Regions from separate parts of the Duganella sp. HH101 genome, predicted to be linked through region 2. Evidence: riboswitches for the same ligand, from Rfam matches in the RefSeq annotation. Region 2 holds a riboswitch; each other region holds the start of a gene.

Region 1 (9,896 bases), on a different contig from region 2:
GTGCCGGCGACCGGCAGCATCAACGGTGCGCCGTAGTAGGCGGAAGCGGCCAGCGCCAGTTCGGGATCTGGTTCCGGCAGACGGTGCCACGCGTTGCCAGGCAGTGCGGGCGCGGGATACCAGTGGGGATTGAGGCCGGCGGACAGGTCCAGCCAGTCGTCGCGGCCGAAGCGCAGCGCGGCGTCGCGCAGATTGCCTCCGTGTTCAAGCATGGACCATCTCCATCCATGCCGCGACGGCGCAGGCGACGGCCAGCCACAGCATCGTGGTGCGCGCGACCAGGCGCCATGCGCGGCTGATGTCGGCGCCGGTGGCCGGCAGGCCTTCGCCGAGTGGCGGGCGGTGTTCGATTTCGCCGTCGTAGATGGCGGCGCCGCCCAGCTGCACGCCGAGCGCGCCGGCGCCGCTCGACATCACCGGCCCTGCATTCGGGCTGCTCCAGGCCGGGGCCTGTGTGCGCCAGCACTGCCAGGCGCGCAGCTTGCCCTGGAGTCCGGGCGCCAGCAGCACGTAGGACAGCGCGGTCAGGCGTGCCGGAATGTAGTTGAGCGCATCGTCGATGCGGGCGGCGGTGCAGCCGAATTGCAGCAGGCGCGTGGTGCGGTAGCCCCACATCGCATCCAGCGTGTTCGCCATGCGGAACAGTACCGCGCCGGGGCCGCCGGCGACGATGAACCAGAACAGCGTACCGAAGACGGCGTCGTTGCCGTTTTCAAGCAGGGATTCGGCGCTGGCCTTGGTCAGTTCTATTTCGCTGGCGCTGGCGGTATCGCGGCTGACGATGCGGGCGGTCAGCAGGCGGGCATTGGGAAGATCGCTTTGCGCCAGCGCGTCGGCGATGGGCAGGTTGTGGTCGCGCAGGCTGCGCAGGCCGAGGCAGAAGTACAGCATAACGGCGTGTGTGATCCAGATCCAGGGCTGGGCGGCATTGATCCCCACAACTAGCAGTGTGGCGGCGGCGGTCAGCGGCAGTACCGCCAGCGCCCAGGCAAGCGCCCCGCGCCAGAAGCGCAGGCCCCCGCAGTTGAGGCGCCGTTCCAGCGCCATCGCCAGGTTGCCGAAGCCGACCAGAGGGTGCCAGCGCCGCGCTTCGCCCAGCGCCAGGTCGAGCAGAACGCCGGCGACCATCAGCAAGGCGATGACGCCAAAGCTCAAACCTGTCAGCACGAAGATCCTTTTAACACCAGCGGCAGCCCGGCGGCGACGAAGACCGCGCGGTCGCATATGGCTGCCATGGCCTGGTTCAGTCGCCCCTGTTCGTCCATGAAGCAGCGCGAGATGGCGCCGAACGGCATGATGCCCATGCCGACTTCGTTCGATACCAGCACGATGTCGCTGGTGCACTTGGCCAGCGCGCTGACCAGCATGTCCTGCTGTTCGTGGAACAGGGCCGGCAGCGCGATCTCGCCGACCTCCGGATACTCCTCGCCGCCGCTGAACAGCAGGTTGCTGAGCCACAGCGTCAGGCAGTCGACCAGGATCAGGCGGTCCGGCGAGGACCAGCGCAGCAGCTGGTTGCCCAGGGCAAGCGGCTCTTCGACAGTGATCCATTCGCTGGGCCGGCCGGCGCGGTGATGTTCGATACGGGCGGCCATTTCGGCGTCGCCTGCGGTGGCGGTGGCGATGTAGACGACTTCCTTGCCCGATTCGATGGCCAGGCGATCGGCGTATCCGCTTTTACCTGAGCGTGCGCCGCCCAGAACCAGTGTACGTGTCATGCTGCGCTCCTTGAAAACAGGGCGGCGACGGCCGCCGGATTTGATGGAAAATAGGCGTGAAAATACGAAGCTGCCAGAGATCCTACGCGGTACCAGGCTTCACCCTGTACGGCGGATGGATGTTTGATAGTGTACGCCGCAGGCTCCACTGTTGTCTCCAGTTTGGAGTAATGGAACGTGTGTCCGCGCAGGACGCCCTGCGCCGTCGTCAGCCCCTGCGAGCCTAGGCCGGCCAGGCGGGCCTGCATCGCCACAGCCCCGGGCAGCAGGCCGGCCATCGCCCATACCGCGCCGGCCTGGTCGGCCAGCGTATCGGCCAGCGCCATCATGCCGCCGCATTCGGCGACGATGGGCGTTCCGGCTGCATGCGCGGCGCGGATCGACGCCTGCCATGTGGACGCCTGCGACAGCGCTTCAGCGTGCAGTTCGGGATAACCGCCCGGCAGGTACACGGCGGTCGCTTCCGTCGGCACCGGTTGGTCGGCCAGCGGCGAGAAGAAGGTCAGCGTCGCGCCGAGTTGGCGCAAAGTGTCCAGGTTGGCCGGGTAGATGAACATGAAGGCCGGGTCGCGGGCCACGGCGATGGTCTGCCCGGCCAGCAGCGGCGGCTGCGGTTCTGTGGCCGGCGGCACCTCGATGCGCACGGGGCGCAGGCGTTCCCAGGCCGCCTCGTCGAACATCAACTGGTCCGCCAGATTGTCGAGCAGTTGGTCGATGTCGCCGATTTCGCCCGGCAGTACCAGGCCGAGGTGCCGTTCGGGCAGCGATTTCGCCTGGCGCGGCAAGGTCGCAAACAGTGGAATATCGCGCAGCGAGGCCGCCACCATTTTTGCGTGGTTCTCGCTGGCGACGCGGTTGGCGATCACGCCCGCCATCTCCACCGGGCCGTAGTCGCGCAGGCCGTGCACCAGCGCGCCGGCGGTTTGCGCCATGGCGCCGGCGTCGATCACCGCCATCACAGGCACGCCGAATTCGCGCGACAGGTCGGCGGACGACGGCGTGCCGTCATACAGTCCCATCACGCCTTCGATCAGTATCACGTCCGCTTCGGCGGCGGCTTGCGCCAGTTGGCGGCGGCACAGGTCATGGCCGACCATCCACAAGTCCAGCGAGCGCACGGGCGCACCGCTGGCGCGCTCCAGCAGCATCGGGTCGATGAAGTCCGGGCCGCATTTGAATACGCGCACCCGTTTGCCCTGGCGTGCCAGTTTGCGCGCCAGCGCGGCGGTGACGGTGGTCTTGCCCTGGCCCGAGGAGACGGCGGCCACCAGCAGGGCTTTGACTTCGATGTGCGTCGCCATTACCACTCGGTCCCGGCCTGTGCGCCGATGCCGGCCTTGAAGGCGTGCTTGACGACTTCCATTTCGGTGACGGTATCGGCGATGGCGATCAACTCCGGCGGCGCGCCGCGTCCGGTGATGACGACGTGCTGCATCGCCGGACGGGCCAGCAGGTCGTTGATGACGGTCTCCACGTCCAGGTAGCGGTACTTGAGGGCGATATTCAGTTCATCGAACACCACCAGGCCGATCTCCGGATCGGCCAGGAAGCGCTTGGCCTGTTCCCAGGCCAACTGCGCTTTTTCGATATCGCGTTCGCGGTTCTGGGTTTCCCAGGTATAGCCTTCGCCCATCGAGTGGAAGCTGACTTCTTCGGGGAAGCGGCGCAGGAACAGCTCTTCGCCGGTCTGCATCGCGCCTTTGATGAACTGCACCACACCGACCTTCATGCCGTGGCCCATGGCGCGTATCACCATGCCGAAGCCGCTGGAGCTTTTGCCCTTGCCGTTGCCGGTGTTGACGATGATGATGCCGATCTGCTTGTCGGCGGAGGCGATCTTGGCGTCGATGATGGCCTTCTTTCGCTCCATGCGTACGCGGTGGCGCTCGTTCAGTGCTGCGGTTTGTTCGTCGATGTCGCCGGTATTCTGTTGGTTCATGCAATGTCCTCGGATGGGATGAAGATGCTGCGCTTGCCGTGCTGGAGGATGTCGATCGGATGGCCGAGATAATCGCTGAGGATCTCGGCCCGCATCACTTCCGCCGTGGTGCCGGCCAGCCAGCGGCCGTCGCCCATCAGCAGCAGCGCGTGGGTGGAGACGCTGTGCGCCAGCGTCAAATCGTGGCCGATCATGATGGCGGTCTTGCCCTGCTCGCGGCACAAGCGCGCCAGCAGGCTCATAACGCTGACCTGGTGCGCCAGGTCCAGCGCATTGGCCGGTTCGTCGAGCAGCAGCAGCGGCGTATCCTGCGCCAGCATGGCGGCGATGGCCACGCGCTGGCGTTCGCCGCCGGACAAGGTGCGCAGGTCGCGCTCGGCCAGGTCGGCCACTTCCATCGCTTCCAGCGATTTCAACGCGATGGCGTGGTCGTCGCTGCCTTCCCAATAACGGTTGTCGTGATACGGGTGGCGCGCCGACAGCACGGTTTCGATGACGCTGTAGGCGAAGGCATCGCTGCGGCTTTGCGCCAGGAAGGCGCGCTGGCGTGCCAGCTCGGGCAGCGGCCAGTCGGGCAGGGCGCGGTTCTGGATGGTGACATAGCCGCTGTCGGGATCACGCAAGCCGGCCAGGGTCTTCAACAGGGTGCTCTTGCCGGCGCCGTTGCGGCCGATGACGCTCCAGCATTCGCCTTCGCGCACATGCCAGTTCAGATCCGCGATCAGCTGGCGGCGGCCGATTTTTAATGAGAGATTGTGAGTGCCTATCATTATTTGCGCAGCCGGTGAAGTTGATACAGGAAGACCGGGGCGCCGATCAGCGCCGTGACGACACCCACCGGCAGCTGTTGCGGCGCGATGATGGTGCGGGCCAGCGTGTCGGCCAGCAGCAGGAAGCTGCCGCCGGCCAGCGCCGCCGCCGGTATCAGCACGCGGTGGTCCGGGCCGACGGCGAAGCGGCAGGCATGCGGTACGATCAGGCCGACGAAGCCGACGCTGCCCGCGCTGGTGACGGCGCTGGCGGTCAGCAGGCCGGAAACGAAGAACAGGCCCTTGCGCAGCGCGCCGACGCGGATGCCCAGCGTGGCTGCAGCTTCGGCGTGCAGCGCCATCACGTTCATGGAGCGGGCGCTGCGCAGTGCGAATACCAGGGCGCCTGCTAGCACTATCCATGGCAGCGCGCGCATTGGTGCGCCGGCCAGGTCGCCGATCATCCAGAACACCATGCTGCGCAAGCGGCTTTCCGGGGCGATGGACAGCATCAGCGTCACCAGCGCCATGCAGGCGGAAGACAGGATCACGCCGGTCAGCAGCAGCAGGGCGGTGCCGCCGTCGGCCGCCGCGCCGCCGCGCAGGTCGCGCCGGGCCAGCAGATACAACATCATCGAGACGGCGACCGCGCCGGCGAAGGCCGAGGCGTCGACCATCCAGATGGCGCAGCCGAACAGCAGCGCTGCCAGCGCGCCGACCGAGGCGCCGGCGGAAATGCCAAGCACATAGGGATCGGCCAATGGGTTGCGCAGCAGCGCCTGCATCATCACCCCCGCCAGCGACAGGGCCGAGCCGGTGACGAAGGCGGTCAGCGCGCGGCTCAGGCGCAGGTCGAGCAGGGTCGATGCCAGGGTTTGGGTCTGGCCATGCAGCAGTTCACCGATTGCTGCGGGAATGTCAGAGAGGGGAATCGAGACCGAACCGGTCATGCCCGAGAAAATGAGGCTGGCAAACGCGAACAGCACCAACCCGATCAGGGTGATGGCGGCGCGCTGTCGCAGGTTGCGGGAGAAAGAATGCATGCACTGCTTTCAAAAAAGAGAGGCTGCCGGGCGCGCGGCGGATGCGCTCCACGCCCGGCAGGTTACACCATTACTGCTTATTTGTAGCCGTAGCGGATGCCGGCGAACAGCTTGGACATTGGCGTGGCGTAGTTGCGCGCCAGGTCGTACTGTTTGTCGTTGATGTTGTTCCAGCGGACCAGCGCCGACCAGTCACGGTTGAAGTGATAGGTCGCGTACAGGTTGACCAGGCCATAGCCGCCCAGGCGGTTATTGTTGGCTGCATCGTCATAGCGGTCGCCGGACAGCTGGAGCTCCACGCCGGCCTTCCAGGCGCCGGCGCTGTAGTCGGCCAGCAGGTTGCCGTGTTTTTTGGCGCGACGTTGCAGGCGCTTGCCGCTGGTTTCGTCCTTCGGGTCTTGCAGGTCGACGTTGGCGGCGAGGTTGAAGCGGCCCAGTTGCTGGCTCGCGGACAGCGTCAAGCCTTCAAGCAGGGCGTGGTTGACGTTGTAGGCGCAACCGCTGGTGTAGCCGGCGGAGCCGAACGGGCACGGGTTGGTGTTGACCAGCAGGTCGGTCAGGCGATTGCGATAGTAGCTGGCGCTGAGTGCGGTGGCGCCGCTGTCGTAGCGCAGACCGATTTCGGCGTTCTTGCCCAGCTCCGGCTTGTTGCGTGGATTGCCGTAGGACGGGTAGTACAGCTCATTGTAGGTCGGTGCGCGGAAGCTGGTGCCATAGCTGGCGGTGGCGCGCAGCGCCTGCGTGAAGTTGTAGCCATAGCCGAGGGAGCCGGTGGTCTTCGCGCCGTACATCGATTTGTCGCGGCGCGCGCTGGCGGTGAACAGGTTGTCGCCACGGCGGGCGTTGTACGAAGCCGCGAAGGAGTTGGTGGTGCGCTGCGGGTTATCCAGTTTGAAGCCGTTGGTCTCGACTTCTTCTTTACGGTGGCTGTACAGCAGTTGCAGCACGTCGGCGCCGACCTGCACATCATTCTGCCAGGTGAAGTCGGTCTGCTTGGTGTTGATCTGGGAATAGCCGGAAGCCAGGGGGCTGCTGTAGGTGGCGCCTTCGTCCTTGGTCTGCGAGTACTGCACCAGGCTTTGCCAGATCGGCAGGATCTGGTTCTTGCTGTAGATGGCGGCGTTTTCGAGTTTTGCATTCGAGCGCACATCGAAGGCGGCAGCGCCGTTGTCGTACTGGGATTCGAGCTTGCTGTGCAGGAGCAGCGCGCCGACTTCGTGGCCTTCGGCCAGGCGCAGGCCGAATTGGGCTGCTGCGCTTTCGTGGTCGTAGCCGTCCTTGTCGGCGTTGTAGGCTTTGCCGATGGCTGGGCGGGTGGCCGAGAAGCCGTCCGATTTTTCCTTGCCGGCGCTGATCGCGTAGCTGATGCTGTGTTCACCGCCGGTGGCGCCGGAGATCGAAGCGTCGGCTTCGCGGGTGTTGTCGGTGCCGTAGCCGGCGAAGGCGGTCAACGCCGGTGCGCCCTTGCCCTTCTTGGTGAAGATCTGGATCACGCCGCCGATGGCGTCCGCGCCATAAAGGGAGCTCAGTGGGCCGTAGATGATTTCGATATGATCGACGGCGGTCAGCGGAATGGCGCTCCAGTTGGCGGCGCCGGTGGTGGACGAGCCGATACGCACGCCGTCGACCAGCACGATATTCTGGTTGCTGTTGGCGCCGCGGATAAACACGGTGGAGTTGGTGCCGGCGCCGCCGGTGCGGGCGATCTCGATGCCGCGCTGGCGTTGCAGCAGGTCGACGATGGAGCCGGCGCCGGATTCGGCGATCTGTTCGGGGCTGATGGTCACGCTGTCGCTGATCACGTCGGCCAGCGCCTGCGGGTGGCGGGTTGCGGTGACGAGCACGGTGCCGGCGGTCGGTTCGGCGTGGGCATAGGAGGCGGCCATTGCCAGCGCCAGCGACGTCAGGGCCGCTGGACGGGAGATACGAAGGGTCATGATGTAGTTTTTCTGTTAATAGCAACCGGCCGACGTCCCCGTGGGCCAGATTGAACAGAAGCGGAGAACCGGGAATCGCCTGTTGCGCTCATCCAGTTCGTTCGCTTCCACCTGATTTGGCCGGTATCCGGGCTGGCAAGTTAAACCGCCTCACCTTCCCATGCGGAGCACAGTGGTTGTCAGAGGTGGTTTGTCGCGCATGCATTGCGACACTTGCTTACCGTTGCGGGGGCAGCACACGTGGGCCTTGGCTGCGTGAGCCGAGAGCTTCGTGTTTCCCGTTTAACTGCGCATCTGGACAGACGCGCGGGCACCAAAACCCCGTCATTATACGGGTTTGTGCCGCAACGGTCATGGGGCGGCGGTTCAGCTTTGCAGCGTCAGCGTGGCGCCATAGGCGATTTGATGCGGGTTTTGGGCCCCTTGCATGGCCATGTCGGCGGGAGCCAGGCCTGCGTGGCTGGCCGACAGCAGACGCATCGCGCCGGCATGACAGATGATGATGGCATCCCGCTGCTGGCGCTGGAGGTCGGCGTGGAAGGCCGCGATGCGGCAGGCCATTTGCAGCACGCTTTCGCCGCCGCCGGGACGGTATTGGACAAGATCGGCGGCCCAAGCGTCGATGTCGGCGCGGGGGATATCGTCCCAGGGCCGCAGCTCCCAGTCGCCGAAGTCGATTTCCGCGATGCGGGCGTCGAATAGCGGAGGGGCGGATTGCAGCGGCGCCGCCAGTTGCGTAGCCAGGGTGGCGCAGCGTTGTAGCGGGCTGCTATATATAGGGCGGCCGCGCGGCAGTGTGGCTGTCAGCGCGGCCAGTGTCTGCGCCAGTTGTTCCGGCGCGACCGCCAGATCGCTGCGGCCGTAGCACACGCCAGGAGCGATCAGCGGCTGCGGATGACGGACCAGTATCAGCTGCACGGCGTTACCAGGGGAGGGCGCCGTGGTGCATGCTGGCCAGTACGCACAGGTAGAACGCCACTTCGCTGAGTTGCTGCACCGCGCCGAGGCAGTCGCCCGTGTAGCCCGCGATGCGGCGGACGAATTTGCGGGCCAGCCAGATGGTGGCGATGCCGGCCGCGACGATGCCGGTCGCCAGTGCGCTCCAGGTCAGCCATCCGCAGGCGATCATCGCCAGTGCGGGAATGGCAGCGGTGACGGCTGCTAGCAGGAATTCAATGGTGCTCATCTTTTGTGCCAGCGGTTTAGCCTTGCCTTCGGCGCGCGCGTAATCGAGGCGCCAGATCAGGGAGGAGGCCATCAGGCGCGATAGCGGGTGGGCGACGAGCAGTGCGGCGATCGCAGCCAGCGGCGGCAGCATGGACAGCGTCGCGCATTTTGTACCGAGCAGGCAGATGATGCCGATGGCGCCATAGGCGCCGATGCGCGAGTCCTTCATGATCTCCAATACGCGCTCCGTCGTCATGCCGCCGCCAAAGCCATCGCACATGTCGGCGAAGCCGTCTTCGTGGAAGGCGCCGGTGGCGTAGATGCCGGCGGCGGTCGACAGCAGCACGGCGACCGGCGCGGGGAAGATCCAGGCCGCGAGCGCATAGACGCCGGCCGCAATCGCTGCCACCACCACGCCGACCAGCGGGAAGTAGCGCGAGGCCTGGTTCAGCCACGCGGCATCGAACCCCACCCAGCCAGGAATCGGCAGGCGGGTGAAGAACTGGAGTGCGGTGAAGAACAGGCGTAGTTGATGCACGGCGCTTACTCGGACTTCTCGCTGACCTGGGCCGATTCGAACGTGGCCATCTGGTTCAGGAAGTTGACCGAAGCATGCAGCAGCGGCAGGGCCAGTGCGCAGCCGGTGCCTTCGCCCAGGCGCAGGCCCAGATTCAGCAGCGGCTTCGCGCCAAGCGCGGCCAGCATCTGCAGGTGGCCGTTTTCGTTGGAGCAGTGGGCGAAGACGCAGTAATCCAGGATCGCCGGTTGCACGCGTGCCGCAACCAGCAGCGCGCTGGTGACGATGAAGCCGTCGATCAGCAGCACTTTGCGTAGTTCGGCCGCTTTCAGCATGGCGCCGGCCATCATGGCGATTTCCAATCCCCCGAAGGTGGCCAGTACGTCCAGCGGCTCCACTGCGGCGGTGTGTTTGGCCACTGCCGCTTCGATCACGTGCTGCTTATGCAGAATGCCTTCGGCAGAGAGGCCTGTGCCGGCGCCCACGCATTGCGCGACCGGTATGCCGGTCAGCTTGTGCATCAGCGCTGCGGCGGCGGTGGTGTTCCCGATGCCCATTTCGCCGAAGCCGACCACGTTGCCTTTCAGGTCTGCGGCCAGTGCCATACCTGCGGCCAGTGCGGCCTCGCAGGTGGCGCGGCTCATCGCCGGTTCTTGCGCGAAGTTCTGCGTGCCGTGGGCCAGCTTGCGGTCGATCAGGCCATCGCGTGGGCCGAAGTCGTGATTGACGCCGGCGTCGATAACGCGCAGTTCGCAGTTGTTCTGCGTGGCGAAGACGTTGATGGCGGCACCGCGTGCGAGGAAGTTCTCTACCATCTGCCAGGTCA
Region 2 (9,896 bases):
CACGTCGGGTTCCATCGCCAGCACGCCGGCGATGCAGACGCGCTTCTTCTGGCCGAAGCTCAGTTGGTGCACGGCGCGGCGCGCGTGGCCGCGCAGGCCGACGGCGTCCAGCGCGGCGGCGACGCGGGTGCGCACTTCGGCGGCGTCCAGGCCGAGGTTCAAGGGGCCGAAGGAAACGTCTTCCTCGACCAGTGCGGAGAACAGCTGGCGGTCCGGGTTCTGGAACACCAGGCCCACGCGGCTGCGTAGCGCGGTGAGTCCCTGGCGGCTGTAATCGAAGGGCTGGCCGTCGACGCGCAGCGTGCCGGCGGTCGGGCGCAGCAAGCCGTTCAGGTGTTGCAGTACGGTGGTCTTGCCGGCGCCGTTGGCGCCCAGCAGCGCGTAGCGGCGGCCGCGTTGCAGCGCCAGCGTGCAGTCGCGCAGGCCGGTGCTGCCGTCCGGGTAGATATGGTCGACGGCTTGCAGCTCAAGCTGCGGCGTGCTCACGGGGGCGTTCACAGACGATCTCCCACGGCGATCGCCAGCATCAGCGCGCCTGCCAGCGCGGCCCACGCCTGCTGGCGCCGAGCCAGCGGATAGACGGCGGGCAGGAAGCGCAGCGTACCCTGGTAGGCGCGGGCGTCGGCGGCCATTTGCAGGGCGGCGGCGCGCTGCCACACCTGGACCGCCATCTGGCCCGCCAGCAGGCCGGTGGAGCGCCATGCCTGGCGCAAGTTGCGATAGCCGAGGCGCGCGCTCTGCGCGGTGATGCTTTCGTCCCAGGCCTGGCGCATAACGAAGAGCATGCGGTAGCAAAGCACCATCAGGTCGAGCAGCAGCTCGGGCGTGCGCAGGCGCCGCAGCAGGTTGAGCAGATCCGGCAGGGGCGTGGTCAGCACGAGGCCGAGCAGCGCGGCCAGCATGGCGAGCGAGCGCAGGGCGGTATGTTCGATGGTCGGCAGCATGGCGGTGGTGAGGCCCCACTGGCCATGGGCGTCGGGGCCGACCAGCATGGTCAGGCAGGACAGCAGCAGGAAGCCGAGCGGCGGCAGCGCCACTTGCAGGTAGGCGCGCGGGTTCACGCGTGCGCCGCACAGCGCGGCCAGCATCAGCAACGTCGCCAGTGCGCCCAGTGCGGCGGGACTGCGTGCAAGCCAGGCCGCGACGATGCCGGCCAGCGCAAACCACGCCTTGGCCGACGGCGCTACGTCGCGCCAGCGGCTCGCGTACGCCGACGCCTCAATCAGCACGGCGGTCCTGGGACGATCCGGCAGCAGCGTCCCGGCGCGCGCGTTCGCGGGCGAAGGACAGGCCAAGCCAGAAGCCGATCACGCCGGCGCCGGTGGCCGCTTGCAGCGCGAACAGCAGCGAGGCGATTTCCGGGCTGGCCGGCGAGAAGACTGGCGCGAACCACGGCTGGTAGCCGGGCGCGATATCGCCGATGGCCCGCTGTGCGCGGTCGTCGGCGCCGGCGAAGATCGCGGGTGCTTCAGAGCCGGGCGCCGCAGGCGGCGCGCTCACCAGCCATAGCGGCAGCACCGTCAGCAAAATGATCGCCAACCATAGCAGGCAGGTACGGGCCTTCATGCGCCCTCCTTCCGCGCGCTTAAACGCATCACCGGCAGCGCGCGCAGTTCGTGGGAATTGAAGCGCACCATGGCGTTCACCACCAGCACCGTCAGCAAGCCTTCGCTGATGGCGATCGGCACCTGCGTCAGCGCGAAGATGCCGGCGAACTTGAAGAACGATACGCCGAACCCGCCTGCCGCAGCAGGGAAGGCCAGCGCCAGTTGCGCCGAGGTGGTCACGTACGTGGCCAGGTCGCCGAGGCTGGCGGCGAGGAACACCGCCACGGAGCGCGACAGGCCCAGCGCCGATACGGCGCGCAGCACGCCGTAGGACACGAACGGCCCGACGATGGCCATCGAGAACAGGTTGGCGCCCAGCGTGGTCAGGCCGCCGTGCGCCATCAGCAGCGCCTGGAACAGCAGCACGACAAAGCCGACCGGCACCATCGCGGCGGGGCCGAACAGGGCGGCGCCGAGGCCCACTCCCGTCGGGTGCGAACAACTGCCCGTCACCGACGGCAGCTTGAGCGCCGACAGCAGGAAGGCGAATGCGGCGGCCACGCCCAGCAGCATGCGCCGCTCGGGATGGGCGTGCAGGTCGCGGCCGATGGCGCGCAAGCCCCAGGCCAGAAAAGGTAAGGAAACGGCTGCCCAGCCGAGCGCGTGCGCTGGCGGCAAAAAGCCTTCCATGATGTGCATTCGAAACCTCCCGTCGAATGGGCGATATGGACACCAAGGACAGGGGCAGGAGAGGACGGTCGACAGCAGCGCGGACGGAAAGCCGGTCGACAGCGGCTTCCCCTTACCCCGGAGAATGGTGCTGGACTTTTTGGGCCGGTATTCTGGCTCGCCTTCATCCTTCTCCGTGTCTTCCCGCGTGTTACGGCAGTGACGTGATGACGGAGTCGTCTGGCTTACAGCAGCGGGGGCTGCACCGGAATTACACCGGTTTCCCGTTTAACGCCTATCCCCGCAGGGATTCGGCGCACCCAAGCGTCGCATCTTACACTAGGCCCCATAGCGTGCCAAGCGAAACCCAAACCGTGCGGTAGCCGGTATCATTCGCCCTGGAACATCACTCAAAGGATAGCAATGGCAGCGCTGGGAAAAGTCTATTTGATCGGAGCGGGACCGGGCGCGGCCGACCTGATCACGGTGCGCGGCGCGCGTTTGCTGGCGCAGGCCGAGGTGGTTTTATACGACGCGCTGGTGACGCCGGAGATGCTGGCGCTGTGCGCGCAGGCGGAGCTGATTTCGGTCGGCAAGCGCTCGGGCCAGCGCTCCACCGCGCAGACGGCGATCAACCAGCAGCTGGTCGAATGCGCGCAGCGCTATCAAATGGTGGTGCGGCTCAAGGGCGGCGATCCGATGCTGTTCGGCCGTGCCGACGAGGAGTTGCGCGCACTGGAAGCGGAGGGCATCGAGGTCGAAGTCGTACCCGGCATCACCACCGCGCTGGCCGCCGCCGCCGCCACCAAGCAGCCGCTGACCCGGCGCGGTGTGGCCCGCAGCGTGGCCTTCTTCACCTCCAGCACCGCGCCCGGCGAGCCGGACCATCCCGCGCTGCCGGCGACGGACACGCTGGTTCAATACATGGGCGGCCGCGAAGCCGTCGGCACCGCCACCCGTTTGCTGGCCGAGGGACGCCGTCCCGATCTGCCGGTGGTGGTGGTGGAAAATTGCAGCCGCGCCGACCAGCGCATCCGGCGCCTGACGCTGTCGCGCCTGGGCGAAGGATTGGATGCGACGGAAGGGCCGGTGCTGGTGATGATCGGCGAGGCGCTGCAATTGCGCCAGCATCAACCGGTGTGATTTAGTTCGGCGATCTCTCTTCGGGGCGCAGCGTCAACACCTGCACGCCGTGCCGCGTCACCGCCACCGTATGCTCGAACTGCGCGGACAATTTTCCATCCGTGGTGACGACGGTCCAGCCGTCGTCTTCGGTATGCACGGTGCGGCGGCCCTGGTTGAGCATGGGCTCGATGGTGAACACCATCCCTTCCTGTAGCACCAGTCCGGTCTTCGGTTTGCCCCAATGCAGCACCTGCGGCGGTTCGTGCATTTCGCGGCCTATGCCGTGGCCGCAATATTCCTTGACCACCGTGTAGCCGGAGCGCCGCGCATGGCGCTCGATCGCGTGGCCCACGTCGCCCAGCCTGGCGCCCGGCCGCACGGTGCGGATGCCGTGCCACATCGCTTCGTAGGTCGTTTGCACCAGCCGCTTGGCCGATGCCGAGACGGCGCCGACGAAGTAGGTCTTGCTGGAGTCGGCGATGAAGCCGTTCTTCTCCAGCGTGATATCGAAGTTCACGATATCCCCGTCCTGCAGGATATCGCCGGCCGACGGCACGCCGTGGCACACCACGTGGTTGCGCGAGGAATTCAGCGCATAGGCATAGCCGTACTGCCCCTTGCTGGCCGGGCGCGCCTTGAGTTCGCTCACGATGTAGCGGTCGACCAGGTCGTTCACTTCCATGGTCGACATGCCGATCAGGTCCAGCTTGTCCAGCTGGCCGAACACGCTCGCCAGCAGCTTGCCCGATTCCGCCATCAAGGCGATTTCTTCCGGCCGCTTGGTCATGCGGCCGCCACCCGCAAGGGGGGTATCTCGACCCCGGCGGCCCGCATCTCCCGCGCCACGATCTCGTTGAACGTCAGCGTGGGATGCATTTCGCTCAGCATGCCCATCTTGACCCAGAAGGCCGCCTGGGCGTTGATGGAGCGGCAGCCTACGGTGCTGGCCTTGCGGATCTGGTCGTGCAGATCGTCGTCGATGTTAACTATGCCCATGATGTATCCTATATACGAAACGTATACGAATTATATATTCGTGTTGGCAAGCCGCGCAAGCGGCAAGATGTATTAAAGTAACGCCATGGACCCACTCTCGGATGTACTGTCATTGCTGAAACCGCGCAGCTATGTGTCCGCCGGCTTCGACGCGGGCGGGGACTGGTCCGTCCGTTTCTCGCAGCAGCAGAACTTCATCAAATGCTGCACGGTGGTGTCGGGCCAGTGCTGGCTGGCGGTGGATGGCGTGCCGGAGGCTATGCACCTGACGGCCGGCGATTGCTTCGTGCTGGGCAGCGGCCGCACGTTCCGGCTGGCCAGCGACCTGTCGCTGCCGGCCGTTGAATCCACGGCCGTGTTCTCGTCGGCGCAGGAAGGCGGCGTCGTCACCTACAACGGCGGCGGCGGCTTCTTCCTCGGCGGCAGCCGCTTCGCCGTCAATGGCGACTATGTGGGCATCCTGCTGGCCATGCTGCCGCCCGTCGTCCACCTGTGGAAGGAAAGCGACCGCGCCGCGCTGCGCTGGGCGGTCGAACGCATGGCGCAGGAGCTGCGCGAACGGCAGCCGGGCAATGACCTGGTGGTGCAGCAGCTGGCCCACATGATGCTGGTGCAGGCCCTGCGCCTCTACCTGTCCGACGAGCACGGCGGGCAGGCCGGCTGGCTGGGCGCGCTGGCCGACAAGCAGATCGGCGCGGCCATCAACGCCATCCACCAAGACCCCGCGCACCGCTGGACGCTGGCCGGGCTTGCCGGCCTGGCCGGCATGTCGCGCTCCATCTTCGCGCAGAGGTTCAAGCAGAAGGTCGGCACGCCGCCGATGGAATACCTGACCCGCTGGCGCATGCTGCTGGCCGCCGACCGGCTCGCCAATACCAGCGCGCCGATTGCGCGCGTGGCGCTGTCGCTCGGCTACGAATCGGAGAGCGCTTTTGGCGCGGCGTTCAAGCGCGTCATGGGCGGCTCGCCGCGCCAGTACAGCCTGGAGCGGCAGGCCGCAAGCCTCGGCTAGAGGCTGGAGCTTAGAGGCTGGGCCCCGGCACATCGCCCTCCTTCGGATACGACGGCAAGGCTGGCGGCGCAGGCGGCAGCACCGCCGGCTGACGGTCCAGTGCATCGACCAGCATGCGGATGGCCGCTTCCAGCTGGGCGTCCTTGCCCGCCAGCGTCTCGCCCGGCACGTCGTTGACTTCCACGTCGGGATCGGTGCCGTGGTTCTCGATCAGCCAGCGGCTGTCCGGGCTGTACAGCGCATCCTTGGGAATGGCCAGGTAGCCGCCGTCGGCCAGCTCCATCGCGCCGGTGACGCCGCGCACGCCGCCCCAGCTGCGCTGGCCGACGACCTTGCCGAGTCCGTAGTCGCGGAAGTAGTAGGCGAACTGGTCGCCGTCGGAACCGGTGAACTGGTTGGTCAGCGCCACCTTGGGGCCGATGATCTGCTGCGCCGGCAGCGTCTCGCGGCCGCCGGCGCGGTTCACGTACAGGCCCGCCACGTTGCGCCGCAAGCGCGCCAGGATCTGCTGGCTGGTGAAGCCGCCCAGGTTCCAGCGCACATCGAAGATCAGCGCCTGCTTGTCCATCTGCGGATAGAACTGGCGCACGAACTGCTCCGCGCCGGTTTGATGGAAGTCGCGCACGAAGACGTAGGCGACGCGTCCGCCGGACAACTGCTCCACCTTGCGGCGGTTTTGTTCGATCATGTATTCCTCGCGCAGCGCCATCTCGTTCCTGACCGGATCGACCGTGACCTGGCGCGGCGTGCCGTCCGGCTTGTCGGCGACAAGCAGGTCCAGCTTGCCGGTCAGGCCTTCCAGCAGTTCGTCTGGCGTGTGCGGCGCGGCCAGCGGCTTGCCGTTGATCGCCAGCAGATAGTCGCCTTCCTTCACATCGAGGCCGGGCTCGGCCAGCGGACTGCGCAGCGACGGCCGGGAGTTGTCGCCGGGGTAGATGCGCGCCAGGCGATAGCGGCCGCTGGCCTCGTCCAGCGCATAGTCCGCGCCCAGGCGCGGCGTCGCCGGCCGGTTCGGCGGCGGACCGAAATCGCCGCTGCCGTAGACCATGTGCGAGGTCGCCAGTTCGCCCTGCAACTGCCCGATCAGGTAGTTCAGGTCGTCCCGCGAGCCGAGCAGGGGCAGCAGGCGCGCGTAGGCCTTGCGCACCGCCGGCCAGTCGATGCCGTTCATCGTGGGGCTCAGATAGAAATCGCGGTCGAGGCGCCAGACCTTGTGGTACAGCGCGGCCCATTCTTCCTTGCGATTGATGGTGGCTGTCATGCCTTTGAACGACAGCGCCTGGCTGTCGGCGGCGCCGGCCGCCGTGGCGATCATCTTCCACTGGTCGCCCTGTTTGATCAGGACGCGGCGGCCGTCGCCGGACAGGCGGAACTGCTCCACATCCTGCTGCAGCACGCGGTCTTCGCCGCGCTGCATGTCGTACAGGTGCAGCGCGTTGTGCTGGCCCGGCAGCTCGCCGGCCACCAGCGGCATCGGCTGGCTGAGGTAGACAACGTTACCCTGCTTTACCGCCAGCCCCGAATAGTTGCCCGGCCCGACAGGCACCGGCACGGCGCGGCGCATCAGTCCCTCGACATCGATCTGGCCGTTCGCCGCCACAGCGCTGCCGGCCGGCGCGGAAGCGCGCAGCGCGCGCACGGCGGACGGCGCATGCTGCCGCAAGGTGGTGACGTAGATGCCGTGCGGGTTGACGGTCGCAAACGCTTCCTCGCTGCTGGACGATACCGGCAGCTCATGGCGCGACGACAGGAAGTACAGGTACTGGCCATCGTCCGAGAAGGCCGGCTTCCAGTCGCTGTTCATCGGCGAACTGACCACGCGGTCCTGCCCGGCCGCTATGTCGTACAGGTGGATGCCGCGCTGCTGGTTCTCGGCCTGCGTGCTGTAGGCCAGCCAGCGGCCGTCGGGCGAAAACGCGGCGTCGTCGATCACCCGATGCAGGTCGTGCGCGACATCGCGCAGCTTGCCGTCGGCCACGGTGAGCAGCCACAGGCGCTTGTCGCTGTCGGCGACGGCCAGCGTCTTGCCGTCCGGCGACCAGACCGGCGTGTAGTAGGCGCCGCGCGTGGAATGCGTCAGCAAGCGCTCCGCGCCGCCTTGCGCGGGACGCACGGCGACCTGCTGCTCGCCGTTGACGTCGGTGATGTAGGCCAGCAGCTTGCCGTCGGGCGAAAACGCCGGACGTTCTTCATCGGCGCCGCTGGTGGCGGTCAGCCTCGTCACGGCGTTGGCGCCGGTGGCCACCGCGAACAGATCGCCGCGCGCGGAAAACACCGCCGCGCCGCCGTCGGGCGCCAGGGCGAATTCGGCGTCGCCCTCGCGGATAAAGCGGGCGGCGTCGACTTCCTGCACCGGCGGGCTGTCGTCGGCCGGCAGCGTCACGCGGATTTCGTGCAGCCGCTCCGTCGGCAGGTCCAGCGCGTACAGCTTGCCACCCTGCTGGAAGGTGATCTGATTGCCGCCGAGCGCGGGGAAGTCGATGTCGAAATCCGTGAAGAAGGTCAGCTGGCGCGACTTGCCGCTGTCCTGGTCGTAGGCCCATAGGTTCATGCGGCGCTTGCTGTCGCTGTCGGACAAGTAGTAGATGCTGCGCCCGAACCACATCGGCGCCGTGTCGTTGCCCTTCCAGTGCGTGATCTTCCGGCTGGCGTGGGTGTCGAGGTCGTAGGTGTGGATGTCCTGCGCCAGGCCGCCGTCGTAGCGCTTGCGGGCGTCGAAATCGTTGAGCACCTGGGTGTAGGCGATGTGGCGCGCGTCGGCCGCGTAGCTCATCAGGCCGGCGTGCTCCATCGGCAGCGGCTGCGGCAGGCCGCCCTCGCGCGGCACCAGGAACATGCGGTAGCCCTTCTGGTTCCACGCCTGCATGCGCGAACCGAACACGATGTGGCGCGAGTCCGGCGTCCAGGTCACGACCATGTCGTCCTTTTGCTGGGCGGAGTTGGGATTGAAGGTCAGGCGGCGCGGCTCGCCGCCGGCGGCCGGCATCACGTAGACATCCTGGTGGCCGTCGCGCTGGGCGCTGAAGGCGATCCACTGTCCGTCCGGCGAAAAGCGCGGCATCACCGGCCGGGTGGCCCCCGGCGCCAGCTGGCTCGCCACGCCGCCGCCGCGGGCAACCTGCCACAGCTTGCCTTGGGCGACGAACACGATGCGCTCGGCGGATGCATGGGGGAAGCGCTTGAGCACGTCGCCTGCCTGCGCGGCGGACATGCATAAGGCCAGGGCCAGGGTGGTACGCAATTTCATCGGCTGTCTCCAATTGTTCGGAGGCGCCATGGTAAATCGATTAAACCAGATGAATTATGCCGCGACGACGCACTGCAGTTTGGCGGGAATAGAATGCAGAAAAGCCGTCGCGGGCGGCCCTGGCCGGGCCGGTCCGACTATGCGAAATAGTTTGCCTGCCGCAGGTCGGACAGCAGCTCCGGCTGTGCCGGCAGCCATCCCAGCGTTGCCCGCGTCCACGCGCTGGACGACGGAATATCCATCGCGGCAAAGTTGGCGAACCAGCCGAAATGGACGGCCGCTTCCTCCGCGTTCAGGCTGGCGACGGGCAGGCCCAGCTTGTCGCCGATGAGACCGGCGATGTCGCGGAAGGCCACGCCCTCCTCGGCGGCGGCGTGGTAGCGGCGGCCGGCTTCGCCCTGCTCCAGCGCCAGGCGGTAGAGTCGGGCCGCGTCGAGCCGGTGCACGGCGGGCCAGCGGTTCAGGCCACCGTCGACCATGGCGGAGACGCCGGTCCGGCGCGCCGTCTCGATCAGGATGGGCACGAAGCCGTGGTCGCCGGCGCCGTGCACCGACGGCGGCAGGCGCAGCACCGAGGCTTGCACCGCCCTGGCCAGCAAGGCATCGACCGCCTGTTCCGACGCGGCGCGCGGATGGCCGATGGGCGTCGACAGTTCGGTCGAGACCACGCCACGCGGCAGCACGCCCATGGCCGACGTCACGACCAGCGGCCGCGCGCTGCCTTCCAGCGCCGTGCCCAGGGCGTCGATGACGCGGCGGTCCATTTCGCAGCTGGCCTGGAATTTCGAGAAGTCGTGGTTGAAGCCGGTGTGGATGACGCCGTCCGCTTGTGCGGCGCCCTGGCGCAGGCTGTCGACATCTTCCAGGTCGCCCCGGTGCGCCTGCGCGCCGGCGGCGGCCAGCGCCTCGGCGGCGGCGTCGGAGCGGGCCAGCCCCGTCACCTGGTGGCCCGCAGCGATCAGTTCTGCTACAACGGCGGAGCCGACGAATCCCGTCGCTCCGGTAACGAATACGCGCATGTTCTGTTCCTTCGATGTGGATGAGGGAGACATGCTAAGCCGCCGGCTGCCGGCGGGCTATGCGTCGGCGTCCGGATTGATGTCGCGATCGTCCGGACCTGGCAAGCGCGCGAAAAATTATTCGGGTGACAATGATTTGTTTTCTATGACAGAATCGTCCAGGCAATGACGGGGTTGAATACTCACTCAATTTCAATGGACACCGGATGATCTCAGACTCCCACGATGGTATCGGACAGACGATGACGAACGCCGCCCTGGTGGCGGTATTGTGGCTGGCA
Region 3 (9,896 bases), on a different contig from region 2:
ACATGGTGCAGGACGATATCGACCTGGCGATCCGCTACGGCCAGCTGGCCGACAGCGAGATGGTGCGGCGCGTGCTGGCGCCGAGCCGGCGCGTGGTGTGCGCGTCGCCGGCGCTGATCGCGCAGACGGGCGGCCCGGCCACGCCGGAAGAGCTGGCGCAGCTGCCGACGCTGGTGCTGGTGACGGCGCTGGGGCCGATGCAGGAGTGGCGTTATTGCAGCAACGACGAGGCGGACGAGAAGCGCGCGGTGCGCGTGCGCCGCACGCAGCAGAGCAACGACGGCGAGGTGATACGCAAGTGGGCCATCGCGGGCCAGGGCTATGCGTACAAGTCCATCCTCGATATCGCGGGCGATCTGCGCAGCGGCAGGCTGGCGACGGTGCTGGACGAATACTTCACCGAGAGCGCGCCGCTCAACCTGCTCTATCACCGCAACCGCTATCAGCCGCCGCGCATTACGCTGCTTATTGAGTTTTTGCTGGAGCGCTTTGCAGACCTGGCATGACGCCCATTTGCTGCAACAGCGTCAGGTTGTCTTCCAGGTGCCAGTTCTCGGCGATGCGGCCGTCGGCCACGCGGTACAGGTCGAAGGCCTGGAAGTCGATCGCCTGGCCCTTGCCGGCGGTTGCGCCGAACTGGCCGGTGAAGTGGCCGCTGAAATGCAGGTGCACGGCCACGCGGTCGCCGTTGACGACCATGTCGGTGATTTCGGCCTTCAGGTCCGGCACGGCGGCGCGGAAGCCTTTCGACGCTTGCAGCGGGCCGTTGACGCCCTGCTCGCGCCCGGCGGGCAAGGTGCGGTCCATGAAGTCCGGGGCCAGCGCCTGCGCGGCCAGTGCCGGGTCGCCGGTGTTCCAGAAGGCGGCGTAGCGGCGGGCTGCCTGGATGGTGAGGTCGGTGGTGTTGTCGGCGTAGGCAACGTTGACGGCGCCGGCCAGCAGCAAGGCGGCGGGCAGGAGGGAGCGTTTCATGGGCAGTCCTTTCGTTGAGTGGATGCCCAAATTGTGCGCCGCCCGCCGCCGCGCGGGAATTGGCCTGGCCGTTGAAGCAGCTGCTTGCTGCGGTTGAAAATGCCGTGCAGCGTGCGTGCGGCCGGCGGACGGCGGCTTTCTAGCGCGCCCCGGCGGCGTCGATGATGGCGCCGCTGACGTAGGACGATTGTGGGCTGAGCAGCCACAATATCGTTTCCGCGATCTCCTCCGGCTGGCCGCCGCGCAGCATCGGCACGTTGGATTCCAGCCGCGCCACGCGCCCCGGATCGCCGCCGCTGGCGTGGATATCGGTATAAATCATGCCCGGCCGGACGCAGTTCACCCGTATGCCCTCGGCCGCCACCTCCTTCGACAGGCCCAGCGTCATCACATCGATCGCACCCTTGGACGACGCATAGTCGATGTAGACGTTAGGCGCCCCATGCTTCGCCGCGCCAGACGACAGGTTGACGATGCCGCCGCCCTGCCCGCCGCCGGCGGTGGACATGCGCTTGACCGCCTCCTTGCTGCACAAGAAGTAGCTGATCACATTGGTGGCGAACACCCGCTGCAGGCGCTCCACCGACATCTCCGTCAAGCGGCACTGCTGCTCCAGCACGCCGACGTTGTTGACCAGCGCCGTCAACGGCCCCAGTTCCTCGTCGACGGTTGTGAACAGGCGCTGCACGTCCGCCTCCACGCTGACGTCGGCCTGCACGGCGATGGCCTCGCCGCCCTCGGCGACGATCTGCTCGCGCAGCCTGCCCGCCGCCTCCGCGTCGTTCAGGTAGTTGATGCAGACCGCGTAGCCGCGCCGGCTGGCCATCAGCGCGGTCGCCGCGCCTATGCCCCGGCTGCTGCCGGTTATGAGTATCACTTGTTTCATAAGCTGCCTTATCAAAGAAAAAGCCCGCTGCTGCGGGCTTGGGCCATGTTTATTTTTCCGGGCTGACGTGGGTCAGCGCGTAGCTCACATGCTCCCACCAGTGCTCGCGCGAGTGCACCGTGCGCAGGCACTTCTTGTCGATTTCACCCTTGAACACGGGGTCGAAGCACTGCTTGGTCATCAGCGCGTTGCGCTGGTTCTCGGCGTTGCTCAAGGCGATCACCAGCCAGACGATGAAGCCCAGCGCCAGCACCGCCAGGCTCCAGGCGACGTGGTTGATGTAGGCCCACTCAAACAGGGTTTCGATGACAGGCGAAGACTCCTTGTAGATCTTCATGACCTGGCCCTCGGCCGCCTTGCGTTCGTCGCTGATTTCTTTCATGGCGCTATCCTTACTTCTTTCCGGCGCGTTCCTGGGCCGACTTGGCTACCAGGCTGTCCGCCACTGCAAACACGGCTGCGTGCACCTCGGGGGTGGACGTCAGGCCATGGCCCGCCACCGACGGCGATGTCGTGTAGTGACCGTCGATCACCAGCGTCGGAGCACTGTCCAGTTTATACTGGTTTGCCACCTGCACGCCACGCTTCATCTTCGCTTGGACACCAAACGAGTTGAAAAATTCCAGATATTTGGCCTTGTCGACGCCGTTCTTGACGACGAAGTCGAGGATGGCCTGGTCGGTGTTGAGGCGGTTATGTTCGACGTGGACGGCATGGAACAGCTTTTCGTGCATGCCGTTGCCCAGCGCGTTCATCGCCTCCAGCGTGAAGAAGGCCTTGGCTTGCGCATCCTCGCCCAGGTGCATGCGGCGGAACACGATCTTGTCGCCCTGCTTCCTGACCCATTCGGCCAGCGGCGCTTCCAGCTGGTTGCAGTACGGGCAGTGGTACATGAACACTTCCAGCACTTCGACCTTCTTGCCGGTGTCGGGACGGTTGGGCAGGTCCAGCGTGTTGTAGTCCACGCCGTTCTTGAAATCGGCGGCTTGGGCGCCGGCGGCGGCGGCCATGAAGGCCGCGGTGACGAGCAGCGGGCGCAGGAAGCTCAGGAAACGCATGACAGTCCTTCATCGAGGGTGAGTGGCAAACGCCGCGAGATTACCACCTTTTCCACGATGTGCAAATTATGGCCGCATTAAACCCATCAAGGCCGGTGCTGGCGTGCCGCTTCCAGCCGCTCGCACAGCATGGCGACGCCATCGGCGATGCGCGGCGTGGCGCGCACCAGGGTTTCGCTGTCGATCATGAACAGGTTGCCGCGCTGGACCGCCTGCATGCCCTTGTACTGCTTCCAGATATTGATGCCGGCTTCGGCGTCGTGCTTCTCGCCGCCGACGATGGCTTCCGGATTTTCCTGCAACACCGCCTCGGTGCTGACCGTGGGCGCCGGCACCTTGAGCGCGGCGAACACGTTCTGGCCGCCGCACACGCGGATCGCGTCGCTGACGATATGCTCGCCGCTCAGCGTGAAGATGGGCTTTTCCCAGATCTGGTAGAACACCCGCACCGTGGACCGCTGCGCATAGGCGGCCGACAGTCTGGCGATGCGCTGGCGGTAGTCCTGCGCGGCCTTTTGCGCGGACGGTCCGGTGTCCATCAGCTGCCCCAGGCGGGTCAGGCTGGTGGCTACCTCTTCCAGCTTTTGCGGGTCGCTGTAGAAGATCGGGATGCCCAGGCTTTTCAGCTGGTCGAGCTGGCGGGCGGTGTTCCCGCTTTTCCATACCACCAGCAGGTCCGGGCGCAGCGCCAGCACATGCTCCATGTCGATGGTGGCGTTGCTGCCCACCTGCGGGATGCGCTTGGCCGCTTCCGGATAGTCGCTGTAGTTCATGACGCCGACCACGCGTTCGCCGCCGCCGGCCGCAAACAGCAGTTCGGTGATGTGCGGCGCCATCGAGATGATGCGCTGCGCCGGCCTGGCGACGGTGACGCTGTTGCCGGCGTCGTCCTTCACCGTGACGGCAGGTTGAGCGCACACCGGCGCGCAGGCCAGCGCCAGCCAAGGCAATAGCTGCGCAGGGCGAACGGTCGTGGTCGGGGTGCGCATCAGAACTCGTAGCGGGCCGACAGTTTCAGCTGGCGGCCGTCGGCGGCGTAGATAGCGCCCTGGATGCCGTCCTTGCAGCTGAAGGCTTGCGAGAAGTAGCGCTTGTCGGCCAGGTTCAGGCCCGACACCGCGAACTCCCACTGGCCCAGCTTGCGGGCGTAGCGCGCATCCAGCGTGGTGTAGGCAGGGATCTGCGCCGGGCACTTGTTGTCGAAGTCCGCGCCGTTGCGCTGGCTGTCCACCCACTGCACGCCGACATCGGCGGTGTGGCCGGTGGCCAGGGTCCAGCTCAGGCGCGCGGTCAGCGTGTTCTTCGGCACCAGCATCATTTCCTTGCCGTTGTAGGCGCCCTCGGTGAATTTGGCGTCCACGTGCTGGTAGTGCGCGTTGACGCTCCAGTTGGCGTTGATCCGCTGCTCGGCATCGAGCTCGAAGCCTTCGCGGCGGGTCGCCGCCAGGTTGGTGTTGGCGTAGATCGTCGGATCGTAGAAGATCTCGTTGGTCAGGTTGTGGCGGAATACGCGGCCGGTGATCTTCTGCGCGGCGGTGCCATAGCTCACGCCCAGCTCCAGGTCATGCGACTGCTGCGGCGCCAGCGGCTTGTTGAAGCCCGGGGTGTAGGCGTTTTCATCGGAATTGGCGACACGGTAGCTTTGGCCAGCCTTGCCGTAGACGGTCAGCTTCGCGACTGGCATGTAGCTCGCCTGCAGCTCCCAGGCGTTCAGGCCTTGCGACACTTTGTAGCCGGTGCTGCCGAAACTCACGGCATCGCTGAAGTCCTTGTTGAAGATCTCGCGGCGCACGCCGGCCGACACGCGGCCTTCATGGGCGGCGTCAAAACGCAGTTCGTCGCGGACGTACAGGGCCTTCGAATGCTGCGTCGCATCGGCTGCGGAGTACTTGGCGCTGGTGGCCGTGGTGCGATTCCAGACGGTCCAGTCGAAGCCGGCCACCATCTCGTTCAGCAGGCCGCCGATCTCGCCCAGGCGGCGCACGCGCGGCGAGAACTGAGTCTGCTTGCTGTCGTAGGTGGTGATCGACGGCGGGCCGCCGAAGGAGTAGGCGGATTCCGCCTTCTTCTTGCGGTACGACAGATCGGCCGCCAGCTCATAGCCGCCGATGCGGCGCTGGGCGAAGGCGGTGAAGCGGTCGCTGTCGAGCGTGGCGTAATCGTCGGGAGTCTTGCTCTGGCGCGGATTGGCGTTGTACTCTGCCTCGCTCAGCGAGCCGGGAAGGCGCATGTCCTGGCGCGCGCCTTCGTAGCGGAAGCCTGCGCGGCCGGCGTTGTCGAACCATTGCGCGCCGCCGCTGAAGTGGGTCTGCTTGAATTCGTTGTTGTCGCGGTAGTTGTCGGTGCGCTGGGTGTCCAGCGTGGCGTCGGCGGCGAAGCCGTCCCAGGCCTGGAAGCCGGACGCGCGCACTTCGCCGGCGCGGAACTGGCCGCCCTCGACGAACACGCTGCCGCGGCGGCTGTTCTTGACCGGGCGCTTGGTGACGATGTTGATCACGCCGCCGGTGGCGCCGTCGCCGTACAACACGCTGGCGCCGCCGCGCGTGATTTCGATGTGGTCCACGGTGTAGATCGGGATGGTCGACAGGATGGCGCTGCTCAGTTCATTCTCCGACAGGCGTACGCCGTCCAGCACGATCACCATGTTCTGGCTGCTGTTGCTGCCGAAGCCGCGCAGGTCCAGGCCGAAGTCCGGGCTGCCGTCCAGGCTTTGGCGGCCGTAGACGCCGCCTACTTTGCGGATCGCGGCGTTGACGTCGTTGGCGCCGGCGCGCTGGATCTCTTCCGCGCTGATGATGGTGGCGCCGATCGGGGCCAGCGCCGGGTCGGCGTCGAAACGCGAACCGGTGATGACGATCGGTGCCAGCATCTGGGCGACCTGCGCGCCGGCGGTGGCGCCGGCAGCGGCGGCATCTTGCGCCAGGGCGGCGACGGGAACGGCGGCGGTGAAGCACAGGGAAACGGCGGCGGCCAGCAGGCGCGGTTGGAAAGCGGTGGAGTGCATGTCAGATCATTTTCAAAAGAGACATCCGCCTGCGTCCCCGCAAGCCGGAAGTGTACGGAAGCCGCGCGGATCGCATCACGCGCGCTTCCCCCTGGTCTGGCCGGTATCCGGGCTGGCAAGGCGCTCAAGCGGCCTTGCGTTACCGTTGCGGGGGCAGCACACCTTGGCCGTCACGCTGCGAGCGTGGGCGGCCTGTGTTTCCCGTTTAACTGCACATGTGAGCACATGGGCAAGCACCAGAACCCCGGCATTATACGCCCCTGCCCCGTATCATTAACTTTTTAGATATGACCTATCTACATTTCGCGCATTGATTGCAACAGCTTCCGTCCTTATAGTGAGTTCAACCTCACACCGGAGCTTTACCATGCATGCATTGCCCAGCTATTTCCTTTCCCACGGCGGCGGCCCCTGGCCGTTCATGATGGACCAGGTGGGCCATCTGTACGGCCAGCTGGACGCGTCGCTGCGCGACATCCCGCGCCAGCTCGGCGTGACGCCGAAGGCGGTGCTGGTGATCACGGCGCACTGGGAGGGCCGCGATTTCACGGTGTCGTCGTCGGCACGGCCGCCGATGATCTACGACTACGGCGGCTTCCCGCCGCACACGTATGAGGTGCAGTACAAGGCGCCGGGTGCGCCGGAGCTGGCGGCGCAGGTTAAGCAGCTGCTCGATGCGGGCGGTTTCCCGGCGCAGCTGGATCCGCAGCGCGGCTTCGACCACGGCACCTTCAGCGCCATGTATCCGGTGTATCCGGATGCGGACGTGCCCATCGTGCAGCTGTCGCTCAAGCACGGCCTCGATCCGTTGACGCACCTGGAGGCGGGACGTTTGCTGGCGCCCTTGCGCGAGCAGGGCGTGCTGATCGTCGGCAGCGGCCTCAGTTACCACAACCTGCGCGCGTTCAACGCCCAGGGTGCGGCGGCCTCGCACGCCTTCGACGGCTGGCTGCGCGCGACCATGGCGCTGCCGCCGCAGCAACGCGCGGCGCAGTTGATGGAGTGGGAAAAGGCGCCGGCTGCGCGCATGGCGCATCCACGCGAGGAGCATCTGCTGCCGTTGATGGTGGCGCTGGGCGCGGCGGAGAACGAGGCGGCCAGCGTCCCCTATCACGAGGACGCGTTCATGGGATCGCTGGCGGTGAGCAGCTTCCGCTTCGGTTAAATCCGGGGTCAGGTCCCCGGATTTAGGTGCCGCGCTTGCCGTTGGCGTAGGCTTCGGCCTTGGCGGCGGCGATCGCGGCTTTCTCGGCCGCCTTCACCGCCATCTCGGCGTCATGCACGTCCAGCCGCTCCTTGCGGTTGGCCGGCGTCTCCAGCGAGATGCGGCCCAGGATGCCGCTGCGGTAGTCGCCCAGGAAGGTGTGCGAGGCTTTTTCGAAATCGAGGTCGCCGCCCTTCTGGCGGAAGCCGCGCTTGGCCGCCACGCCCTCCACCACTGCGATGCCGTCGAACGTCTCGATATCCTTGAAGCCGTAGCGCGCCACCAGCAGCTGCGGGTAGTACTTCAGCATCTCGTCGGCCAGGAACACCGCCACTTCCTCTTCGATCAGCGCGTTCGAGCCGATCGCGTGGCTGGCGGCCAGCATCAGGCCGTCGCTCGGCAGCGCGATCTTCGGCCACAGCATGCCCGGCGTGTCGACCAGGATGGTGTTCTTGTCCAGGTAAAGCTTTTGCTGCTGCTTGGTGACGGCCGGCTCGTCGCCGACCTTGGCCACCTTGCGCTTGAGCAGCGCGTTCATCAGCGTCGACTTGCCGACGTTGGGGATGCCCATGATCATGATACGCAGCGGCTTGGTCGGCACGCCGCGGTGCGGCGCCAGCTGCTTGGCCAGTTCCGGCACGCGGGCCACGTCGGCCGGCTTCTTGGTCGTCATCGCGAACGCGGTCACGCCTTCCTGCGCGTTGTAATAAGCCACCCAGGCCGCCGTGGCGGCCGGATCGGCCAGGTCGACCTTGTTGAGGATCTTCAGGCACGGACGCTGGCGGAACTTGCGCAGCTCCTCCACCATCGGGTTGGTGCTGGCCTCGGGCAGGCGCGCGTCGACCACCTCGATCACCAGATCGGTGTTCTCCATCTGCTCGGCCGCCTTCTTCTTGGCGGCGTTCATATGCCCTGGGTACCATTGTATCGACATGCTCTGACCTTCAAAATCGTTCTGACAATCCGCTATTTTACCTGCTGGCCCGACTGGACTTCGGATATCATGAGGCGCTTTTCCCTTTTTCTGACCATATAAACAATATTATTTCTCCACCGGAGTGCTGAAGATGAGCATAGCTGCACCGTCCAACCCCAAGGAAATCACCGTTCGCGGCATCATCCTTGGCATACTGATCACGCTGGTCTTCACGGCGGCTCAGGTCTACCTGGGGCTGAAAGTGGGCCTGACGTTCGCCACCTCGATCCCGGCAGCCGTCATCTCGATGGCGCTGCTGAGCGCCTTCAAGGATGCCACCATCCAGGAAAACAACATCGTCCAGACCATCGCCTCGGCCGCCGGCACGCTGGCCTCGGTGATCTTCGTGCTGCCCGGCCTGCTGATGATAGGCTGGTGGGCCAAGGTGCCGTTCTGGCCGACCTTCGGTGCCTGCGCCATCGGCGGCGTATTGGGCGTGATGTACACCATGCCGCTGCGCCGCGCGCTGGTGTCGCAGTCCGACCTGCCCTACCCGGAAGGCGTGGCCGCCGCTGAAGTGCTCAAGGTCGGCATGGCCTCGCGCGCCGGCGCCGCCGAAGGCAAGGCCGGCCTGTGGGCCGTGATCTGGGGCAGCGTGGCGTCCGCCGTGTTCGCCGCCGGCGCCGCCGTCAAGCTGATGGCCGGCGAAGTGTCGATCTACTTCCGCACCGGCTCCGGCGCCACCGGCATCGGCGCCTCCAGCTCGCTGGCCTTGATCGGCGCCGGCCACCTGATGGGCATCACGGTCGGCATCGCCATGCTGGCCGGCCTGGTCATCGCCTGGGGCATCATGGTGCCCTTGATGACCTCGCTGAGCCCGGCCGCGCCCGGCGTCGAAGCCTCCGCCCACGCGCTGGGCATCTGGTCCAAGGAAGTGCGCATGATGGGCGCCGGCGTGATCGGCATGGCCGCGATCATCACGCTGGCCGGCCTGGCCAAGCCCATCTTCGGCGGCCTGAAGTCGGCGATGGAATCGGCCCGCAAGGCCAAGCTCAATGGCGGCGTGCTGGACCGCACCGAGCAGGACTTGCCGATCTTCGTGGTCGGCCTGGTCACGCTGCTGTCGATGGTGCCGGCCGGCTGGCTGCTGTCGAGCTTCCTGCAAGGCGGCCCGCTGGGCTCGCTGGCCTTCCCGCTGGTGGCGGTCGGCATCGGCTACATCCTGGTGGCCGGCATCTTCGCCGCCGCGGTCTGCGGCTACATGGCCGGCCTGATCGGCTCGTCGAATTCGCCGGTGTCCGGCATCGCCATCCTGACCATCCTCGGCGCCGCGCTGAGCGTGGGCATGGTCGGCCGCAGCATCATGGGCCCGGAAGTGGCGCAGGCGCTGATCGCCTACGCGCTGTTCGTCACCACCGTGGTGCTGGCCGTGGCCGTGATCGGCAACGACAACCTGCAGGACTTGAAGACCGGCCAGCTGGTCGACGCGACGCCGTGGAAACAGCAGGTCGGCCTGCTGATCGGCGTGGTCGCCGGTTCCTGCGTGGTGCCGCCGGTGCTGGAGCTGCTCAACCACGCCAACGGCTTCGTCGGCGCCCCCAACCTCAACTCGATCTCGGACCAGCCGCTGGCCGCGCCGCAGGCGCTGCTGATCTCGACCTTGGCCAAGGGCGTCATCGGCGGCCAGCTGCGCTGGGACCTGCTGGGCTACGGCGCCTTGGTCGGCCTGCTGCTGGTGGCGATCAACTTCGGCCTGAAGCGGTCCAGCAACGGCAAGTACAGCCTGCCGCCGCTGGGCGTGGGCCTGGCGATCTACCTGCCGAGCGCGGTGATCACGCCGGTGTGCATCGGCGCCG

What was found. A riboswitch is a leader RNA that binds a small molecule or an ion and turns the genes downstream of it on or off. The one in region 2 is predicted to bind cobalamin.
Region 1: another riboswitch for cobalamin. It lies ahead of DUGA2_RS31530 (TonB-dependent receptor domain-containing protein); the one in region 2 lies ahead of DUGA2_RS06410 (energy-coupling factor ABC transporter permease).
Region 3: another riboswitch for cobalamin. It lies ahead of DUGA2_RS14835 (TonB-dependent receptor); the one in region 2 lies ahead of DUGA2_RS06410 (energy-coupling factor ABC transporter permease).

What each region holds. Positions count from the first base shown of each region.
Region 1 is NZ_LRON01000042.1:12,871-22,766, forward strand. It holds gene cobD (threonine-phosphate decarboxylase CobD) at 1-212, opposite strand, end outside; gene cbiB (adenosylcobinamide-phosphate synthase CbiB) at 205-1,167, opposite strand; gene cobU (bifunctional adenosylcobinamide kinase/adenosylcobinamide-phosphate guanylyltransferase) at 1,161-1,718, opposite strand; gene DUGA2_RS31510 (cobyrinate a,c-diamide synthase) at 1,715-3,019, opposite strand; gene cobO (cob(I)yrinic acid a,c-diamide adenosyltransferase) at 3,019-3,657, opposite strand; gene DUGA2_RS31520 (ABC transporter ATP-binding protein) at 3,654-4,427, opposite strand; gene DUGA2_RS31525 (iron ABC transporter permease) at 4,427-5,449, opposite strand; gene DUGA2_RS31530 (TonB-dependent receptor domain-containing protein) at 5,527-7,386, opposite strand; cobalamin riboswitch at 7,487-7,719, opposite strand; gene DUGA2_RS31535 (histidine phosphatase family protein) at 7,753-8,304, opposite strand; gene DUGA2_RS31540 (adenosylcobinamide-GDP ribazoletransferase) at 8,309-9,091, opposite strand; gene cobT (nicotinate-nucleotide--dimethylbenzimidazole phosphoribosyltransferase) at 9,097-9,896, opposite strand, start outside.
Region 2 is NZ_LRON01000003.1:280,046-289,941, reverse strand. It holds gene DUGA2_RS06425 (energy-coupling factor ABC transporter ATP-binding protein) at 1-498, opposite strand, end outside; gene cbiQ (cobalt ECF transporter T component CbiQ) at 495-1,229, opposite strand; gene DUGA2_RS06415 (energy-coupling factor ABC transporter substrate-binding protein) at 1,219-1,566, opposite strand; gene DUGA2_RS06410 (energy-coupling factor ABC transporter permease) at 1,563-2,246, opposite strand; cobalamin riboswitch at 2,362-2,555, opposite strand; gene cobA (uroporphyrinogen-III C-methyltransferase) at 2,640-3,359, shown strand; gene map (type I methionyl aminopeptidase) at 3,361-4,128, opposite strand; gene DUGA2_RS06395 (ParD-like family protein) at 4,125-4,337, opposite strand; gene DUGA2_RS06390 (AraC family transcriptional regulator) at 4,423-5,349, shown strand; gene DUGA2_RS06385 (S41 family peptidase) at 5,360-8,596, opposite strand; gene DUGA2_RS06380 (SDR family oxidoreductase) at 8,734-9,615, opposite strand; gene DUGA2_RS06375 (MASE1 domain-containing protein) at 9,858-9,896, shown strand, end outside.
Region 3 is NZ_LRON01000008.1:114,831-124,726, reverse strand. It holds gene DUGA2_RS14865 (LysR family transcriptional regulator) at 1-506, shown strand, start outside; gene DUGA2_RS14860 (ester cyclase) at 466-972, opposite strand; gene DUGA2_RS14855 (SDR family oxidoreductase) at 1,112-1,858, opposite strand; gene DUGA2_RS14850 (hypothetical protein) at 1,908-2,240, opposite strand; gene DUGA2_RS14845 (thiol:disulfide interchange protein DsbA/DsbL) at 2,251-2,916, opposite strand; gene DUGA2_RS14840 (cobalamin-binding protein) at 3,003-3,905, opposite strand; gene DUGA2_RS14835 (TonB-dependent receptor) at 3,905-5,920, opposite strand; cobalamin riboswitch at 6,001-6,176, opposite strand; gene DUGA2_RS14830 (class III extradiol ring-cleavage dioxygenase) at 6,288-7,085, shown strand; gene ylqF (ribosome biogenesis GTPase YlqF) at 7,108-8,058, opposite strand; gene DUGA2_RS14820 (OPT family oligopeptide transporter) at 8,192-9,896, shown strand, end outside.